DNA from 2 places in the Microbacterium sp. F01 genome. Region 2 is predicted to be linked to the other one. Evidence: predicted binding sites of a transcription regulator. Region 2 holds the regulator's gene; the other holds the start of a gene.
The links. Region 2 encodes LexA, which represses DNA repair genes until DNA is damaged. Its sites were predicted from a motif close to TCGAACANNTGTTCGA; they were not measured.

Region 1 (5,438 bases), 1.2 Mb from region 2:
GGTAGGGCTCCTCACTCGTGTGAAGCAGCGAGCGGGTGTTCGCCGCCTCGAGGAACGACACCATCTCGAACGTGAGCTGGCGCGCGTCATCGAGGAGGGGCAGCTCCCCCGCGGCCATCGCGTACTCGATGCTCACGGTGAGGTAGTCCTCCCACTCGCTCGAGGCGGCGACGATCGCGTCGCGGACGACGCCCGGCTTCGCGTCGAACTCGACGGAGGTCGCGGCGAAGAAGCACCCGCCGCGGAAGACGCGATCGCGCGAGTAGGCCAGCCAGTCTCCGAGCAGCGTGCACACGCGGACGAGACCGCGGGGCGTTCGCGCGCGGGCCGGCGCGACGACGCGGTCGATGAAGACCTCACGGGCAGCGGCCACGACGGCGAGCTGCAGTTGCTCCTTCGAGCCGAAGAGCGTGGCGATGCCGCTCTTGCTGTGCCCCGAGGCATCCGCCAGTCGGCCGATCGTGAGGCCGTCGAGGCCATCCACCGTCGCGGTGTCCACTGCGTGCGAGAGCACGGCACGGCGTGACTCGTCGCCTCGCAGGCGGCGTCGATCGATCGGGGCTTGTGTCACACCCCGAGATTACCGTACGATCGTTCGTGTTCATAAGTACGATCGTTCGTATTCTTCTGATCGGAGCACCATGAATCTCGCACTCGCTGCTGCAAGCACCTCCGTTCGTGCTGCGGCCGTCCTCTCGCCCCGGTGGGGAGCCGCCGTGGCCATGCCGCTCTTCGGTTACGTCGCGAAGCCGCGACCGGTGCACGCCGATGACCAGCCCACGATGCTGCGGGCGCGACTCCGCACGGTGCGCATCCCAGGGATCGACCGGCGCGGCGTCGACGTCGACACCTACGAGTGGGGCGACGGCGCCCGCACGGTCGTGCTGTCGCACGGCTGGAACGGCCGCGCCAGCCAGTTCTCGGTGCTCGTGCGCGAGCTCGTCGCCGAGGGGTATCGGGTGGTGTCGTTCGACGCGCCCGCTCACGGCGGCTCGGGCGGTCGGCGCACGTATCTCGTCGACTGGCTCGCCGTGTTCGCCGCGCTGCAGGAGCGCCACGGCGCGTTCGAGGCGATGGTCGGCCACTCGTTCGGCGGGCTCGCGACCCTCGTCGGCGTCGCCGGCGGCATCGACTCCACGCGCGTCGTGACCATCGCCGCGCCCGCCGACGCCGACCTGCTGCTGACCCAGTTCCAGGGCATGCTCGGATACCCCGATGCCGTCGCGGCGAGCATGCGCGACCTCTTCGCTACCCGTTACTTCCCCGGAGAGCCCGACCCGTTCGACTGGCTGTCGACGGTGCGGCGCCCGCTTCCGGCCGGAGTGCCGGTCCTCGTCGCCCACGACCGCGGCGACCGCGTGGTGCCGTTCGGCGAGTCGGGGCGGATCGTCGCCGCGAATCCGGGGTCGGAGCTGCTCGCGACCAGGGGCCTCGGGCACAACCGCATCCTCACCGACGACGCCGTGCTCGACGCCGTGCTGGAGCACGTCGGCACCCCACTCGCGGCGGCCGCACCGGTCGAGGTCGAGGAGTTCAGCGCGGTTGCGGTCGCCGCATAGCGCGACTTAGAAGAGCCGTGCGGATGCCTCGGCGCCAGGCTGCGACCGGGATGAGGACGCCGCTCGCAACGACGTCGCGGTGGCGCGCCCAAGCGAGGTCGTGATGATCGGCGGCGCGCTGCGCGCATCGGCTCGATCGGCGAGACCCGCCACGGGCGTGCCGCGCGGATTCTCCTCCTCGGCGTGTCCGTCGAGGCCATGGACGCGCAGCAGTGGACGCACCCGCTTCGCGAGCCACGAACGGTAGGCCTTCGGAGCGTACGCCGTCGCACCGGGATAGAGCCCCCGATACGACGACACCAACTCGGGGTGCCGCTCGGCGATCCACTCGAGGAACCACTGCTTCGCGCCCGGACGGAGGTGCAGGGCGCCGTACACGACGCGCACGGCGCCGGCCTCCTTGATGCGCGAGAGCGCGTGGTCGATCGCCGCGATCGAGTCCGTCAGGTGCGGGATGATCGGCATCAAGAAGACCGTGACGCGGAAGCCCGCCTCGGTCGCGGCGCGTACGGTCTCGAGGCGCGCGGTCGCATTGGGTGTGCCGGGTTCGGTGAGGTGCTGCAGCTCGTCGTCGAACACCGCGATCGACATCGCAAGCGTCACGTGCACGTGGTCGGCGGCATCCTTCAGCAGCGGCAGGTCCCTCCGCAGCAGCGTGCCCTTCGTGAGGATCGAGAACGGCGTGCCCGACTCGGTCAGGGCCGACACGATCCCCGGCATCAGCTTGTAACGCCCTTCTGCCCGCTGGTACGGATCGGTGTTCGTGCCGAGCATGACCGGCTCGTGCCGCCAGCTGCCCCGGCGCAGCTCCTTCTCGAGCACCTCGGCGACGTTCACCTTCACCACGACCTGCGTGTCGAAGTCCCGCCCCGCATCGAGCTCGAGGTACTCGTGGGTGCCTCGGGCGAAGCAATAAACGCATGCATGACTGCAGCCCCGGTAAGGGTTCACTGTCCAGTCGAAGGGCATCGCCGAGGCGCTCGGCACGTGGTTGAGGGCGGACTTGCAGAGCACCTCGTGGAACGTGACGCCGGCGAACTCGGGGGTCGTCACCGAGCGCACCAGACCGTTGAGCTGTTCGAGGCCAGGCAGGGCTGCAGCATCCGCCACTCCCAGTTCCTGCCCCTGCCATCGCATGCATCCATGAGAACAAAACTTCGAACTTAAGTCAAGCTTCCCGGGACCGTGTCTAGAACATCGACGATATGGATGCCGCGTGCCTGGCCAAAACGGGCCGTCACGGGTCAGAATGGCAGACGTGACGGAGCCTGGCCGGCTCGCTACCCCCCGAGCCGCCCCCGAGACTCGTCGCGCCGCCCGAGCGATGCGCGAGGAGGCTGAGAGGCGTGCCCGCGCGGCGGAGGCCGCCCCCGACGCCGTCGCCCGGGCGGTCGATCCCGTCGACGCTTCTCCTGTCGACGACCTCTTGGCGTTCGAGCTGCCCAGCGACGACTTCGCGCCGGGGTCGATCGCAGCGGGCGCGCCGTCCACGCTGCCGCTCGAGCTCCGGCCGACCGGTGCCGCTCCGCAGCGGAGCGACTCGACGCCGCACCGCGTGCCCGAAGCGCGGGTCCGCGGGCGCCGCCGTGCGGTCCGCTCGCCCCGACCCGTCGTCAGCGAACGCAGGGCGGCGCGCGCCGACGGGCTGCTCGACGTCGACGAGGGCGCGCAGCCCGTCCGCCACGCGCGACCACGCCGGCTGACCAAGCGGCTCATCATGGTGGCGGGGCTCGCCACCGGCGCCGCGCTGCTGCTCGGATCGGCGGCGATGACCGCGATGATGCTCCCTTCCGAGCCGCAGGCCGCCCGCGCCGACGCCGCGGTGACGATGACGGCGGAACTGCCCGAGGTCGAGCAGCTCCCCGTCCCTCAGGTCGAGGAATCCCCACCCGCGGCGGACGTCTGCGCCCTCCCCGACGTCGCCGCCGCTGTGCAGCGCGGCGACGACGAAGCCGCGATCGTCGCGGCCGGCGGCGGTGAGGCGTTCCGCACCGCCGTGGTCGAGGGGCGTGCCCCCTGCGTGGACCTCGGCGACTCGGCCCGCGTCTGGACCGTCATGGACAAGATCCGTCCGGCCAACCCGATCGACTACCGCCCCAGCGCTCTCGTGCTCCCCGACGGGGTGCGCAACATCGAGGGCGGCACACTGCGGTCGGACGCAGCATCCGCTCTCGCCTCTCTCGTCACCGCTGCCCGCAACGCCGGAGTAGGCGAGATCGCGCTCGAGAGCGGGTTCCGGTCGTACCAGACCCAGCAGACGACGTACGGGCGCCACTTCGCGGAGAAGGGCGATCGTGCCGACCAGGTCAGCGCGCGGCCCGGATACAGCGAGCACCAGCTCGGCCTCAGCGCCGACGTCGTCGCGTGTGCCGGCGCGTGCGGCACGCTCGATCAGATCGCGGGAACTCCGCAGGGTCAGTTCGTCGCCGAGCACGCGTGGGAGCACGGCTGGATCGTCCGCTACACCGACGGAGCCACGCCCGTGACCGGTTACCTCCCCGAGCCGTGGCACCTCCGCTACATCGGGCCCGAGCTCGCGAAGGCCTACCACGACGGCGGATGGACCTCCCTCGAGGAGTTCTTCGCCCTCGACCCTGCCCCCGACTACCTCGGCTGACGTCGGGCGTCGGCACTACTCTTGCGGATCACGGATGCCGCGCGGTCGAAGCATCCGTCATGGCTGAAACTGAGTACCATTGAAGGTGAGATGCAATTCCACCGGGGCCGCATCTCCCCAGACTCGAAGACGAGAGGAAGGCGCATCATGGAGCGCGAGATCTACGACGAGGACCACGAGGCGTTCCGCGACGTCGTCAAGGAGTTCGTCAAGCGCTACGCGTCGGACGAGAAGCGCAAGCAGTGGGACGCCGCCGGCGAGATCGACCGCCCGACCATGCTCGCCGCGGGCGAGGCCGGCATCATCGGCCTGTCGGTGCCCGAGGAGTTCGGTGGCGCGGGCATGCTGCAGGACTACCGCTTCCGCTCGATCGTGCTCGAAGAGACGATCGGCGCCGGCCTCGGCTCGCTCGCCGGTGCCCTCGGCATCCAGGACGACCTCGCCGTGCCGTACATCGTGCACATGGGCACGCAGGAGCAGAAGGAGAAGTGGCTCCCCGGCATGGCGACCGGCGAGATCCTCGGCGCCCTCGCGATGACCGAGCCCGGCGCGGGCAGCGACCTGCGCGGCATCAAGACCACCGCCAAGCGGGTCGAAGGCGGCTACATCGTCAACGGCGCGAAGACGTTCATCTCGTCGGGCAAGACCGCCGACATGGTCGTGACGTTCGTGAAGACCGGCGAGGGCAACCGCCCCGACGCGTTCAGCCTGCTGATCCTCGAGGACGGCATGCAGGGCTTCGACCACGGCAAGAAGCTCGAGAAGATGGGCTTCCACGGCTGGGACACCGCCGAGTTGTCGTTCAGCGACGTCTTCGTGCCCGAGGAGAACCTCATCGGCGGCAAGGAAGGCCTCGGCTTCATCCAGCTCATGATGAACCTGCCGCTCGAGCGCCTGTCGATCGGTGTCGCCGCGGCCGCGGCCGGTGAGGCGGCGTTCGCGTGGACCCGCGACTACGTGCTGAGCCGCGAGGCGTTCGGCGAGCGCATCGCGGACTTCCAGAACACCCGCTTCAAGCTCGCCGACATGGCCACGACCGTCGACGTGATGTGGGCATATGTCGACCGCGCGATGATGCTCTACAAGGACGAGAAGCTCACCGCCGAAGAGGCCGCGAAGGTCAAGTTCTGGACGACCGACCGCGAGGCCGAGCTCCTCGACGTCGGCGTGCAGCTGCACGGCGGCTACGGCTACATCACCGAGTACCCGATCGCCCGCGCCTACCTCGACGCCCGCGTGCACCGCATCTACGGCGGCACCAA
Region 2 (5,438 bases):
TCACGCCCGGGCAGCAGCGTCAGCGCCGAGCGCTCGTCGTGCGGGGCGAACTCGAAGTACGCCTCGTCGACGATGACGATGCCTTCGCTGGCCTCGTACACCGCCTCGACGACGTCGAGTCCGAGCGGGGTTCCGGTCGGGTTGTTCGGCGAGCACAGGAAGATCACATCGGGCGAGGCATCCGAGATCTGGGATGCCGCGTCCTCCGCGTCGATCGTGTAGTCGGCCGATCGGGTACCCGAGATCCACTCCGCACCTGTGCCGCGCGTGAGCAACGGGTACATCGAGTACGTGGGGGTGAAGCCGAAGGTGGTGCGGCCGGGACCGGCGAACGCCTGCAGGATGTGCTGCAGCACTTCGTTCGATCCGTTCGCCGCCCAGATCTGATCACGTGTCAAGCCATGGCCGAGATAGTCGGCGAAGCCTTCCCGCAGTGCGGTGAACTCACGATCGGGATAGCGATTGACGTCGCGCAGGGCGAGAGCGATCGAGTCGAGGATGTCGTCGGCGACCTCGGCCGGAACCGGATGCGTGTTCTCGTTGACATTGAGGGCCACCGGAAGCGGTGCCTGCGGGGCGCCGTAGGGCTTCTGCCCCCGGAGATCGGCGCGTATGGGGAGGTCTTCGAGACGTGCACTCACCCATCCCATGGTAGGCCCGCCGGTCATCACCCCCTCGCCGCGTGACGTCGCGCGACGCACCCCGGGATCAGCGGTCGTATGCCGTCGGGATCGCGAGGCGCTGCCCCGCCTGCACGAGGACGGTGTCGAGCGCGTTCAGGCGCACCAGCTCGTCGACGACGTCGCGCGGGTCGCGGTCGGGCGCGACATCTTCGGCGATCGTCCACAGCGATTCGCCGGCAGAGACGGTGACCGTGGTGAACGACCCCGCGGGTGCGCCTACGTCGCGAGAGGCGAGTGCCGCGCCCCCGCCCAGCACCGCAACGCTCAGGGCGACGACCGCCGGAAGGGCGGCCAGCACGGCGAGCACGCGACGGCCGCGCAGCGTCAGCCGGAGACGCGTGGAGCGGCCGGTCACGGCACGAGTGGCGCGCTGGGCTGCCGCGCCGGCGGCGCGGGCCGGCGACGGGACGGACGTCGTGAAGTCGATCGCGGTCATGCTCGTCTCCTCCTGATGGGGAGAGATTCGCATTCTCCACTCGGTCGGGAGTGGAGAATGCGAACCTCTCTTCCGAAGCTATCTTCGAGTCTGTACGATGTCAATACCGGATTCCGACGTCGATCTCTCGAACGCGACACGCGGCGAGGTTGCCACCTCATCGCGTGGGATCCGGATACGGTTTCGATACGAGAACCCCACCACGGGCCTCCGACATTCGAAGAAACAGCGCTCGGAGGCCGAGCGCAGGACGGAGCCGGAAGATGAGCGACGCGGCCGGGCGAGAGAAGCCCCAGACCCGCCGGCGCAAGAGCCTGAGCGACAAGCAGCTCGCGATCCTCGAAGTGATCCAGCGCTCGATCGCCCGTCACGGCTATCCGCCCAGCATGCGCGAGATCGGCGATGCGGTCGGCCTCAAGTCGCTGTCGAGCGTCACGCACCAGCTCAACCAGCTCGAACTCAGCGGCTATCTGCGGCGCGACGCCGGCAAGACCCGCGCCATGGAGGTGCTCATCGACCTGCCCGGCACGGCCACCGAGAGCCCCGCCGACGCCGCGCCGTCGGTCGGCGACGCCGCGCTCGTGCCGCTGGTCGGCCGCATCGCCGCGGGCGTGCCCATCACCGCCGAGCAGCAGGTGGAGGAGATCTTCCCCCTCCCCCGCCAGCTGGTCGGCAAGGGCGACCTGTTCATGCTCAAGGTCTCGGGCGAGTCGATGATCGACGCGGCGATCTGCGACGGGGACTGGGTCGTGGTGCGGTCGCAGGCCACCGCCGACAACGGCGACATCGTCGCGGCGATGCTCGATGGCGAGGCGACCGTCAAGACGTTCCGCCAGCGCGACGGCCACACGTGGCTGCTCCCCCGCAACTCCGCGTTCGAGCCGATCCTCGGCGACGACGCCACCGTGCTCGGCAAGGTCGTCGCGGTGCTGCGCGCGGTCTGACCTCTTCCTGGAGCGCGTCCGCCCCGACATCGTCGAGCTTCGTTCAGGCACAGTTCGACACCACCCGGCGGGGTGGGTGGCGGTAGGTCACGACCAGGCGCTATAAGGGGGGAATGACCGACGTCACCGCCGCGGATGAGACCGCCGCGCTCCGCGCACGCCTCGACGCCCTCGAATCCGAGAACGCCCGGCTGCGTGCCGGATCGCCGCCACCGGCAGCTCCTTCAGAGAAGGCGCACGGCAACCGCTGGCGCGCGTTCCTGTCGGCCGTGTGCATCGTCATCGCGACGATCCTGGTGCCTGTCTCCATCGTCGCGGCGTGGGCCCGGGTCGAACTGGTCGACGAGACCCGGTTCGTGGAGACCTTCGCCCCGCTCGCCGAAGACCCGCAGGTGCAAGCGCTCGTTGCCGACCAGGTGACCACGGCGATCGAGGACTCTCTCGATCTCGAGGGTCTCACGAACGATCTGTTCGACGGCATCCAGCAGCTGGATCTGCCGCCGCGCGCTCTCGCCGCGCTCGATCTGCTCCGTGCACCCGCCGTCCAAGGTCTGCAGAACCTCGTCGACACCACCGTGACGCGCCTGGTGCAATCCGATGCGTTCGCCGATGTGTGGGAGACGGCGCTGCGCGCCAGCCACAAATCGTTGGCGGCCGTCGCAGCCGGCGGCACGTCCGGCGGAGCCGTCGTGATCAGCGACACCGGCGAAGTGGGCATCCAGCTCGGGCCGATCATCGAGGAGGTCAAGAAGCGCCTGGTCGAACGCGGCATCGGCTTCGCCGAATCCATCCCGGTCATCGACAAGACGATCGTCGTCGCGCAGAGCGACGCACTCACGGTGGTCGGCACCGTCTACAACCTCGCCGTCGCGGCCGGCTGGTGGACACCGATCATCGCACTCGTGCTCTTCCTCGCGGGCATCCTCATCGCACGGCGCCGATCCACCGCGGTCCTCGGCACGGGCGTGGGCATCGCCGTCGGTGCCGGGATCCTCGCGATCGCGCTCGGGATCGGCGGCTCGGTGCTCGCACTGAGCGCCCCGAACCTGGGTGTGCCGGCCGGGGCTCTCGCTTCGATGTACGAACAGATCACCCGCGCCATGCGCGACACTGCCGTGGTCCTGACGCTGCTGGGCGTCGTGATCGCCGTGATCGCGTGGATGTCGGGCCGCTGGCGCGGCGCCGCTGCGACCCGCGGCGCCGTCGCCTCGGTCAATGCCGGCGTGCGCGGCGCCGCACTGCGGCGCGGCATCGACACCGGCGCCTTCGGCTCGTGGCTGTATGCGCAGCGGATCCTCGTGCGAGTCGTGCTCGGCGCCCTCGCCATCGTCTGGCTCATGTTCCTTCGACCGCTGAGCGTCGGCGAGGTGTTCCTCGTCCTGATCGTGTGGCTCGTGGTGTGGTGGATCTGCGAGATCCTGCAGCGCCGCCCGGAAGAGGCTGCCGCCGTCGCTGCGGATCTGGCGGTCGACGTCGCCGAGGCCGACGCGGTCGTCGACGACGCCGACACCCTCGTGATCGACGCCGACGCGGCCGTCATCGAGGACGCGAACGACACCGAGGTCATCCCCGAGACGACGGATGCCTCGGCCGACGCGTCCGCGCCGGCCGAGGCATCCGCGAAGAAGCCCCGCGCTTAGCGGCCGATCTCCACACGCTCGCGCACGAGCCCGGTCGCCTCGACGAGGTTCTTCAGAGAGGCGACCGTCTCGTCGTACCCGCGGGTCTTGAGCCCGCAGTCGGGGTTGACCCAGACGCGGCGCAGCGCGAGCTCGGAGACCGTGCGATCGAGGAGGTCGGTGATCTCGTCGACCGACGGCACGCGCGGCGAGTGGATGTCGTAGACGCCCGGACCGATGCCGGCGGCGAAGCCCGACACCCGGATGTCGCCGATCACTTCGCCGCGGCTGCGGGCGGCCTCGATCGAGGTCACGTCGGCGTCGAGCGCCGCGATCGCGTCGATGACCACGTCGAACTCCGAGTAGCAGAGGTGCGTGTGCACCTGCGTCGCCGCCGCCGCGCCCGCCGTGGCGAGGCGGAACGAGCCGACCGACCACTCGAGGTAGGCCGGCTGATCGGCCGTCTTGAGCGGAAGCAGCTCCCGCAAAGCCGGCTCGTCGACCTGGATGACGCGGATACCCGCCTCCTCGAGGTCGGCGATCTCATCGCGCAGGGCCAGCGCCACCTGGTTGGCGGTCTCCCCCAGCGGCTGGTCGTCGCGGACGAACGACCACGCCAGGATCGTGACCGGCCCCGTCAGCATCCCCTTCATGGGCTTGTCGGTGAGCGACTGTGCGAACGTCGACCATGCGACCGTGATCGCCGCAGGGCGTGAGACGTCGCCCCACAGGATCGAGGGGCGTGTGGCCCGCGAGCCGTACGACTGCACCCAGCCGTTCTCGGTCACCGCGAAGCCGTCGAGGTTCTCGGCGAAGTACTGCACCATGTCGTTGCGCTCGGCCTCACCGTGCACCAGGACGTCGAGGCCGATCTCCTCCTGCAGCGTCACGACGCGCGCGATCTCGTCGCGCAGGAACCGCTCGTACTCGTCGACGCCGAGCTCGCCGCGGCCGTGACGGGCGCGGGCACGGCGGATGTCGCCCGTCTGCGGGAACGACCCGATCGTGGTGGTGGGCAGCACGGGGAGCCCGAGCTCCGCGTCCTGCGCGGCGACGCGGGTGTCGTAGTCGCCGCGCTCGAAGTCTCCGGCGCCCAGCACCGTCGCCCGCGCGCGCACCGCGCCGTCGCGGACGCCGGGTGCGCTGCGGCGGTCGGCGAGGGCGGCGGATGCTGCGGCCAGCGGCTCCGCGATGGCCCCGCGCCCGTCGACCAGACCCGTCGCGAGCGTCACCACCTGGGCGACCTTCTGGTCGGCGAACGCGAGCCACGACGCGAGTCGCGGGTCGAGCGCGGACTCGTCGGCCACGTCGTGGGGCACATGCTGGAGCGAGGTCGAGGTGCCCGCGCTGATCTCCGACGCCCCGAGCGCGTTGAGCGCCTGCAGTCGCTCCCACGCGGCGTCGAGATCGCCGCGCCAGACGTTGCGGCCGTCGACGACGCCGCCCACGAGCGTCTTACGGTCGAGGCCCGGCACGGCCTCGGGCACGGCACCGCGGGTCAGGTCGATGGCGACGGCCTCGATCGGAGCCGCGGCGAGCGCCGTCCAGGCCTCGCGCGACAGCTGTGCGTAACCCGCCGCGACGAGGATCGCGGGTCGATCGGCGCGGACCCCCAGCGTGGTGTAGGCACGAGCGGCAGCATCCGCCAATGCCGCCGCGTCTGAGGGCAGGCTCTCGCTCACGAGCGCGGGCTCGTCGAGCTGCACCCACTCGGCGCCCGCGGCCCGCAGGCCCGCGAGCAGCTCGGCGTAGACCG

Region 1: the regulator LexA is predicted to act here: its motif matches at 2,705-2,720, upstream of ACVN90_RS01495 (Rv2578c family radical SAM protein).

The regions. Positions count from the first base shown of each region.
Region 1 covers NZ_CM149592.1:319,690-325,127, forward strand. The annotation lists gene ACVN90_RS01485 (TetR/AcrR family transcriptional regulator) at 1-571, opposite strand, end outside; gene ACVN90_RS01490 (alpha/beta fold hydrolase) at 642-1,559, shown strand; gene ACVN90_RS01495 (Rv2578c family radical SAM protein) at 1,566-2,696, opposite strand; gene ACVN90_RS01500 (M15 family metallopeptidase) at 2,818-4,176, shown strand; gene ACVN90_RS01505 (acyl-CoA dehydrogenase family protein) at 4,324-5,438, shown strand, end outside.
Region 2 covers NZ_CM149592.1:1,520,995-1,526,432, reverse strand. The annotation lists gene ACVN90_RS06750 (histidinol-phosphate transaminase) at 1-650, opposite strand, end outside; gene ACVN90_RS06745 (LysM peptidoglycan-binding domain-containing protein) at 709-1,119, opposite strand; gene lexA (transcriptional repressor LexA) at 1,383-2,063, shown strand; gene ACVN90_RS06735 (hypothetical protein) at 2,177-3,703, shown strand; gene metE (5-methyltetrahydropteroyltriglutamate--homocysteine S-methyltransferase) at 3,700-5,438, opposite strand, start outside.